Regions from separate parts of the Aureimonas sp. SA4125 genome, predicted to be linked through region 2. Evidence: predicted binding sites of a transcription regulator. Region 2 holds the regulator's gene; each other region holds the start of a gene.
What was found. Region 2 encodes LexA, which represses DNA repair genes until DNA is damaged. Its sites were predicted from a motif close to TGTTCNNNNTGTGTTCNG; they were not measured.
Positions count from the first base shown of each region.

Region 1: ruvC (crossover junction endodeoxyribonuclease RuvC) is a predicted target of LexA. The motif match lies at 875-892, and genes of this name have one in related genera.
Region 3: Sa4125_RS15455 (UvrD-helicase domain-containing protein) is a predicted target of LexA. The motif match lies at 962-979, and genes of this name have one in related genera.
Region 4: rmuC (DNA recombination protein RmuC) is a predicted target of LexA. The motif match lies at 1,066-1,083, and genes of this name have one in related genera.

Region 1 covers NZ_AP025032.1:829,891-832,089, reverse strand. The annotation lists gene Sa4125_RS03800 (AbrB/MazE/SpoVT family DNA-binding domain-containing protein) at 1-218, opposite strand, end outside; gene ruvC (crossover junction endodeoxyribonuclease RuvC) at 295-813, opposite strand; gene Sa4125_RS03790 (Uma2 family endonuclease) at 1,031-1,615, shown strand; gene Sa4125_RS03785 (YebC/PmpR family DNA-binding transcriptional regulator) at 1,674-2,199, opposite strand, start outside.
Region 2 covers NZ_AP025032.1:2,404,299-2,406,497, reverse strand. The annotation lists gene Sa4125_RS11150 (ComEC/Rec2 family competence protein) at 1-679, shown strand, start outside; gene lexA (transcriptional repressor LexA) at 743-1,468, opposite strand; gene glp (gephyrin-like molybdotransferase Glp) at 1,551-2,199, opposite strand, start outside.
Region 3 covers NZ_AP025032.1:3,261,585-3,263,783, reverse strand. The annotation lists gene Sa4125_RS15455 (UvrD-helicase domain-containing protein) at 1-936, opposite strand, end outside; gene Sa4125_RS15450 (dienelactone hydrolase family protein) at 1,136-2,011, shown strand; gene Sa4125_RS15445 (hypothetical protein) at 2,008-2,199, shown strand, end outside.
Region 4 covers NZ_AP025032.1:227,842-230,040, forward strand. The annotation lists gene rmuC (DNA recombination protein RmuC) at 1-1,032, opposite strand, end outside; gene def (peptide deformylase) at 1,142-1,651, shown strand; gene fmt (methionyl-tRNA formyltransferase) at 1,668-2,199, shown strand, end outside.

The sequences.
Region 1 (2,199 bases), 1.6 Mb from region 2:
ACGTCATCGGCCTGCAGACCGTCAAAGCTAAAGCTGCCGGTGTACCGGTCTATGTGGCGCATCAAAACCGCATCGGGGATTTCAGCAGCGTCAGTATTGGCCTCAACCAAGATCTCGCCGTTACGCAGGACGAACTCGACCTCGCTTCCCGGACCGATCCCGAGCTTGTCGCGCATGGGTTTGGGGATGGTCACCTGGCCGTTTTCCGTCACGCGCACAGACGCCGCACCTTGCCTGGAGAGGTAATACCTTGTCGGTATTACTTACGTCGCCGTCAAGAACAAGTCAAGAACATCAGCGCGCTTCGAAGGCCGCCCGGGCGGCCGCGGACTGGCGATGGTGGGTGTGGCAGATGGCGATGGCGAGCGCATCGGCGGCGTCTTCCGTGTCGAAGGTCGCCCGCGGCATCAGGACCTTCACCATCATGTGGATCTGCTTCTTGTCGCCGTGGCCGACGCCGATCACCGCCTTCTTCACCGCGTTCGGCGCATATTCGGCGACCGGCAGGCCGGCGAGCGCGGGAACGACCATGGCGATGCCGCGGGCCTGGCCGAGTTTCAGCGTCGCCACCGCGTCCTTGTTGACGAAGGTCTGTTCGACGGCGGCCTCGTCCGGCCGGTAGGTGGCCATCACCGCCTGGAGCCCGTCGTAGAGTTGCCGCAGGCGCGTGGCGAGATCGAATTTCGCGTCCGAGGTCACGGTGCCGGCCGCGACAAAACTCAGCGAATTGCCGATGCTTTCGACGACACCCCAGCCGGTGCGACGGAGGCCAGGATCGATGCCCAGAATACGAATTGTCGGTCGCTGTAACACTTTGTTAACCCTCGCTTCTCTTCGAATCAGTCGAGAGCATGAAGACAGAGAGTGAACGAATTGGAACATAATGCCAACAGGGAGGCGAGCAGGCTGCAATGGGCGATGCGGCGATGAATGCGGCCCTGGTGTGCGTGTCCGTGGCGGGACGAACATCCTGCTTTGCGTTTGCCCGCGTTCCTCCTATGATATGGCGATTCTCGTCGCGAGGCACGGAATGAGCCGAGCAAAAACGGTGCAGCGAATGACCGCCGACGAGTTTCTCGTCTGGCAGCTCGATCAGGACTGCAATTACGAGCTCGTCGACGGCGTGCCCGTGCTGACGCCGAAGGCGATGACGGGAGCGTCGCGTCGGCACGACACGATCACCGTGAACATCCTGACTTCCCTGCGAAACCAGTTGCGCGGCAGCCCCTGTCGGCCGCACACCGACGACATCGCCATCCGCAATCCGAACGGCAATGTCCGCCGCCCTGATATTCTCGTCGACTGCCGCTCGGAACCGGACCGGTCGATGGAAGTCAGTGAACCGCGGGTCCTCGTCGAGGTGCTGTCGCCGTCGACCATGCGCTTCGACCGATTCCAGAAGGTCGAGGAATATAAAGCGCATTCGGCGGTCGCCGTGGTGCTTCTCGTCGACAGCGAGGCGCCCCGCGTCATCGTCTGGCGTCGCGGCGTCCGGAACGTTTGGGCGTCGCTGGTCGTGGAAGAGCTGGGAGCGAGCATTTCGCTGCCCGAGATCGGCGCGACGCTGACGTTGGCCGACATCTACGATGATGCCGGACTGCCGACCGAGGCGTAAACAGGATGCCCCGGCCGGTCAGCCGTGACGAAGCTGGCCGACAATCGGCGGCGACCGATCAGGCGGCCGAGAGCTTCGCCATGACGGCGTCGTCGACTTCGAAATTGGCATAGACGCTCTGCACGTCGTCGTCGTCTTCGAGATTGGCGATGAGGCGCATGACGCTCTCGGCCTTTTCCTCGTCGACAGGCACGCCATTCTGCGGACGCCAGATGATCTTGACGCTTTCGCTGGGTCCCAGTGCCGTCTCGAGCGCGCTCGACACTTCGCCAAGGCTTTCGAAGGTCGTGACGATGGTGTGGCCGTCCTCGTCGGAGACGACGTCGTCGGCCCCCGCCTCGATGGCCGCTTCCATGACGCTGTCGGCATCGCCAGCCTTCGGCGCAAAGACGATCTCGCCGACCTTGTCGAACATGAACGAGACCGAGCCGGTTGCGCCAAGGGCGCCGCCGGACTTGGTGAAATAGGAGCGGACGTTGGAGGCGGTGCGGTTGCGGTTGTCGGTCAGCGCCTCGACGATGACGGCGACGCCGCCCGGCCCAAAGCCTTCGTAGCGGACCTCGTCATAGTTCTCCGCATCGGCG
Region 2 (2,199 bases):
ATGCGAAGCGCTTTCACCGGCCCCGGACAAAGGGTCAAATTTCCCCGCCAGGGTCACGGCCGCCGCCGACTCTGCTCCGACCGCCGACAATGCCACGGCGCCAGGCCTTCCGCCCGCCGGGGCAAAGACCTTTCAGTCCGCTGGCGTAAAACCCACGACAATCGCCAGTTCGCGACGACAAAGGCCGATGGCCTTCTGCCGTGCGACGACGAGAGGCGGTATCCGGGTGACCTGGACCGACGACTATCGGCAAACCGGCCGGGCCTGCGACGAGGGAGATGTCGCCATCGTGGCGCGCGCCATCCGGCTCGATGCCTGCCGCTCCGGCGCGATGTTGCTGACGCTCAAGACCCTGCGCCGAAGCGGCTCGATCGCCGTCTACGGCGATGGCCCCGGGCCGCGCCAGGTGGCATCGATCGATTCCGCGCCTGAGCCCTGGAATCGCCACCGCGACGCACCCTGGCCGGAGACCTGGCGGAACCCCTCGACCGCGGTGTCATCGCAACCAGACGTGTCGGCACAACCGGACTCGTCGGCACAGCCGGACTCGTCGGCGCAATCGGACCCGGCGGATTCGCTCCTCGGCGTCAGCCCCGCAGGCGAGCGGATCACGCCTGACGGCCGGCAGACTACACCGACGTTGGCCCAGCCCGCATCGGCTGCATCCTCGTCTCCATGACGCAACCGGGGAGGGATGCACCGGCGGGCAGGCGCGATGTCCTGCGAGAGGCCCCGGCGTTTGTCAGTACCGTCGAATCAGCCCGACGAGGCGGCCCTGGACCTTGACCCGGTCCGATCCGAAGATGCGGGTCTCATAGGCCGGGTTTGCCGCTTCCAAGGCGATGGTGTTGCCGCGACGGCGAAAGCGCTTCAGCGTCGCCTCCTCCTCGTCGACGAGGGCGACGACGATGTCTCCAGGCGTCGCCGTGTCGGCACGCCGGATGACGACGGTGTCGCCGTCGAGGATGCCCGCCTCGATCATCGAGTCGCCCTTGACCTCCAGGGCGAAGTGTTCGCCCGCACCCAGCATGTCGGGCGGCACGAAGATCTGCTGCGTGTTGTTCTGGATCGCGGCGATCGGAACGCCCGCGGCGATGCGACCCATCATCGGAATGCCGACCGCGCTGTTCTCGTTGGAGACGGCGCGCGGGCGCTTCTGCAGGGAGGCGACTTCGGCCACCGGCTCGGTGCGGGCCCGGGAGTTCTCGACGATGCTCGGCGTGAACGCCGTCCGCTTCGGCATCTGCGTCACCGAATCGGGCAGTCGCAACACTTCCAGCGCGCGAGCGCGATTCGGCAGGCGGCGAATGAAGCCGCGTTCTTCGAGTGCGGTGATCAGCCGGTGGATGCCGGATTTCGACCGGAGGTCCAGCGCATCCTTCATCTCGTCGAAGGACGGCGGCACGCCGACTTCCTGCAACCGTCCATGAATGAACATCAGCAGATCGTGCTGCTTGCGCGTCAGCATCGGTGAGAATCCCTATAAAACAAAACCTGAACAAACCTATCTGTTCTAGTTGTGTTCCGCAAGGGGCGGTGGCGCGACTGCCTCAGTCGAGCAGGATGTAGCGGCAGGGGTCGCCGGCTCTTGCGGCGGACGCGAACGGCTCGCGCCGGAGCAGTACGTCGGCCCGGGCATAGACCGAGAGGAGGGAGGAGTCCTGGCGTGTGATGGGCATGACGACCGGTGTCAGGGCCTCTCTCTCGCCAAGCGTCGCGCGGATGAAATCGGCACGCAGATCATTGGCCGGCATATCGGTGCCGAGAACGGCGTTGCGGTACATCGGAGCGCTCGGGCATCCGGCCAGCGTCGATACGAGGGGTCTCAGGAAGAGCGTCGCCGCCACGAGGCTGGACGCGGGATTTCCGGGAAGTCCGACAAGTCGCATCGAGCCGATGCGACCTGCCATCAGCGGCTTGCCCGGACGCATGGCGACCTTCCAGAAATCCGGCGTGACGCCCTTCTGCGCGAACACGTCGGCGACGAGGTCGTGGTCCCCGACGGAGGCGCCGCCGATGGTGACGAAGATGTCGACGTGCTCGGCGAGGGCGCGGTCGAGAAAGCCGCCGATCTCGGCGGCATCGTCGCGCGCGATGCCGTAGTCGAGGGCCACGCCGCCGGCCGACGTCACCATCGCCGCGACGCCATAGGAATTCGACGCGACGATCTGCGACGGACCGATGCTCTCGCCGGGCAGG
Region 3 (2,199 bases), 860 kb from region 2:
CTCGCCGGAATAAATCGAGGCCCGCTCACCCCCCTCTGCCTTGCCAGGCATCTTCCCCTCAAGGGGGGAGATCGGATGTGCCGGATGCGGCTGTGCTTGTTGGGCCCGTGCCTTCGGCCGCTGCGCCAGAAGCCGCAGCCAGAGATATTGCGCGACATTGGTGTCCTGGTACTCGTCGACGAGGATGTAGCGGAAGCGGCGGTGGTATTCGGCCAGCACGTCCGGATGGGCGCGGAAAATGGCGATCGGATGCATCAGCAGATCGCCGAAATCGGTGGCGTTGAGGCTGACCAGCCGGTCCTGATAGGCTTGGTAGAGCATCCGTCCCTTGCCGTCGGCAAACGCTCGCGCATCGCCCTCCGGGATGTCCTTCGGCGTCAGGCCCTTGTTCTTCCAGCCGTCGACAAGGCCGGCGAAGGCGCGCGCCGGCCAGCGCTTGTCGTCGAGATTGGCGGCCTGGATCAGCTGCTTGATCAGGCGGATCTGGTCGTCGGTGTCGAGAATGGTGAAGTTGGATTTGAGGCCGACGAGCTCGGCATGCCGGCGCAGGATCTTCACGCCGATGGAGTGGAAGGTGCCGAGCCAGGGCATGCCCTCGACCTGTTCGCCGACGAGGAGGGCGATGCGCGTCTTCATCTCGCGCGCCGCGCGGTTGGTGAAGGTGACGGCAAGGATCTGGCTCGGATAGGCTTTGCCGGTCGACAGGATATGCGCGATTCGCGTCGTCAGCACCCGCGTCTTGCCGGTGCCGGCGCCGGCGAGCACGAGCACCGGACCCTCCGTCGCCTCGACGGCGGCGCGCTGCTCGGCGTTGAGGCCCTCGAGATAGTCTGGCGCGCGCTGGCCGCGGGCTGCGAGGGCTCGGGCGGCAATGCCGCCGCCGCGTGGCACTGCCTCTTTCGACTCGCGCCGGCTCGGATCATTGGAATCGCTCATGGCTTCCTATCTAATCGATATCCGCGGGAACACTAGGGGAACGCGGCGACCCACAGCATGGCTCGTCCTGGTCGAGCCGAGCATGCCCAGCGGCACAAGCCACCGCCGCGCACCGAAGCAATAATATGTTCGCCGGACCACCGTGCCGCGGCGGCATCGTCGTTCGGCGTCAGGAAGGTCAATCATGAAGGAGGACAGGATGAGCCAGACGGAGATCACCCAAGCGATGATCGACGCCTACGACGAATATACGCATCTGACGCTCGACCGCCGCGGCTTCATGCAGAAGCTGAGCGGGCTCGCCGGCTCGGCGGCTGCGGCTGCGGCGGTGGCACCGTTGCTGGCGGCCTCCGGCGCGAAGGCGGCGGTCGTCGCCCCGGACGATCCCGATATCACGGCAGTCTGGGCGACCTACAACGCCGACGGCACGGAGATGAAGTCCTATCTGGTGAAGCCCGCCAAAGGGGATGGTCCCTTTCCCGGTGTCATCGTGATCCACGAGAACCGGGGCCTCAACGGCCACATCCAGGACGTCACGCGGCGGCTCGCCAAGGAAGGCTTCGTGGCGCTGGCACCGGACTTTCTCTCGACCGAAGGCGGAACGCCGCCCGACGAGGACAAGGCGCGCGAACTGATCGGCGGCCTGGATCCGGCAAAGACCGTCGCGCTCGCCGTCGGCAGCGAGGTCTGGCTGCGGCAGGCTGACGGCGTGAACGGAAAGGTCGGCGCCATCGGCTTTTGCTGGGGCGGCGCGCTCGTCAGCGAGCTCGCCATCGCCGGTCCCGATCTCAAGGCCGGCGTCGCCTATTACGGCCGGCAACCCAAGGAGGCAGACGTCGGCAAGATCAAGGCGGCGATGATGCTGCACTATGCCGGTCTCGACACCCGCATCAATGCCGGCATCGACGCCTACAAGACGGCGTTGGAGAAGGAAGGCGTCGAGCACCAGATCCATGTCTATGACGGCGTCAACCACGCCTTCAACAACGACACCTCGGCCGCGCGCTACGACAAGGCGGCCGCCGATCTCGCATGGCAGCGGACCGTCGACTTCCTGAGGACCAAGCTCGCGTGACGGGCCGGACCTCGCGGCAGGTCTTTCTCCAGCCTGACGCGGCGGCCGGAATTCCAAACAATGCCCTGCCGCTCCTTGTCGCGGCAGGAGTCCTGGATCCGGCGACGCCCGCGGCGTCGGTGCACTTCCTGCTGCGGGAAAACGGGTGGCAGGGAACGTGGACCTACACGGTCTACGACTTCTGGCAC
Region 4 (2,199 bases), 2.2 Mb from region 2:
GATCTGGTCGACATCGCGGCCGGCCTGGGAAAAGTGGGTCTTCAACGCCGCGACCCGGGCGTCGAGGCGCCCGAGATCCTCGGTCAGGAGCCGCACCTCCTTCTGGATTTCGCCGGCTTCCTGGCGCATCCGCGTATCGCGCAGGATGGCCTGCACAACCTGGATCGAGAGCATCAGCAGTGACGGCGAGACGATCACCACGCGCGCGCGGTGTGCCTTCTGCACGATGTCGGCGAAATGCTCGTGCAACTCGCCGAAGATCGATTCCGATGGCACGAACAGAAAGGCGGTATCCTGCGTCTCGCCGGGCAGGAGATACTTTTCCGCGATCGCCTTCACATGGACATCCATGTCCCGGCGCAGGCGCTGCGCCGAAAACAGCCGGTGCGCCTCGTCCTCGGCTTCGCGGAAGGCGCTCCAGGACTCGAGCGGAAATTTCGCGTCGATGGCCAGCGATGGCGCGCCATTCGGCATGGTGATGAGGCAGTCCGGTCGCTTGCCGTTCGACAGCGTCGCCTGGAAGGAATAGGCGCCGGTGGGCAGCCCATCCATCACGATCGCCTCCATCCGCCCCTGGCCGAAGGCGCCGCGGGTCTGCTTGTTGGAGAGGATGTCCTGCAGCCGCACGACTTCGCCGGCGAGGTCGACGATCCGTCCCTGCGCCCGGTCGATCACGGCCAGCCGCTCGGCCAGACCCGACAAGCTTTCCTGCGTTTCCTTCGTCGTCGCGGCGATAGACTGGCCGACGCGCGACGACATGCCGTCGAGCCTTTCGGCGAGCGTGCGCGTCATGTCGCCCTGCCGGGCCGCGAAGATCTCCGCCATGCTCTGCATCCGGCCGTTGACCTCGGCCTGCGCCTGCAGGATCGCGTCCAGCCTTTCGGCCTCGTGGCCGGACCCGCGCCCGCGCCAGACAAGGCCCAGCGCCACCACCAACGCACCGGCTAGAAGCGTCGTGCCGAGGCCGACTGAGCGGCCGGCGACGGTGAAGAGGGGGACGTCCAAGAGAGTGAGGAGGGAGTCGAGGCTCATCTCGAGATGTTAGCGCGACCGGGTTCGAAAAGGAAGATCAAAACAAGAACAGTTGTGATGCCGGCACAGCGAGATTGACCGTCGCGCCCGCAGGCATTACGTCACGACGATGACGATCAAGCCGCTTATCATCCTGCCCGACCTGCTGCTGCGCAAGGTCTCCGCCCCCGTGGCGACGGTCGACGCCGCCGTCCGGCAACTTGCCGACGACATGCTGGAGACGATGTACGATGCGCCGGGCATCGGCCTTGCGGCGATCCAGGTCGGCGAGCCACTGCGCATGCTGACGATCGACCTTTCCGGCGAGGACGACGAGAAGGCGCCGCGCGTCTTCCTGAACCCGGAAATCCTCACCCGTTCCGACGCGCGGTCGGTCTACGAAGAGGGATGCCTGTCGATCCCGGACTACTATGCCGAGGTCGAGCGCCCGGCGACGGTGACGGTGCGTTTTCTCGGTCTCGACGGGAAAATTCACGAGGAAGAGGCGAGCGGGCTGCTGGCGACCTGCCTGCAGCACGAGATCGACCATCTCGACGGTGTCCTGTTCATCGACCACATCTCCAAGCTGAAGCGGGAGATGGTGGTGAAGAAGTTCACCAAGATCGCCCGCAGAGCCTGAGCGCGGGAGCGCGGCCATGGCGCTGAAAATCGTCTTCATGGGCACGCCGGCCTTTTCGGTGCCGACCCTTTCCGCCGTCGTCGCCGCAGGCCACCAAGTCGTGTGCGTCTATACCCAGCCGCCGCGCGCCGCCGGTCGCCGCGGCCTGACGCTGACGCCTTCGCCGGTGCAGGCCGAGGCCGAGCGCCTGGGCCTCGAGATCCGCTCGCCGCTGTCGCTGAGAGACCCGGCGGCGATCGATGCTCTGCGGGCGCTCGATGCCGATGTCGCGGTCGTCGTCGCCTATGGCCTATTGTTGCCGCAGGCAGCGCTCGACACTCCCCGGCATTTCTGTCTCAACGGTCACGCCTCGCTGCTGCCGCGCTGGCGCGGCGCTGCCCCGATCCAGCGGGCGATCGAGGCGGGGGATGCGACCACCGGCATGATGGTCATGCGTATGGAAGCCGGGCTCGACACCGGGCCGGTGGCGATCACGAGGGAAGTCGCGATCGGCGCGTCGGAGACGGCCGGCGAGTTGCAGGATCGTCTGTCGCAGATCTCGGCAAGCG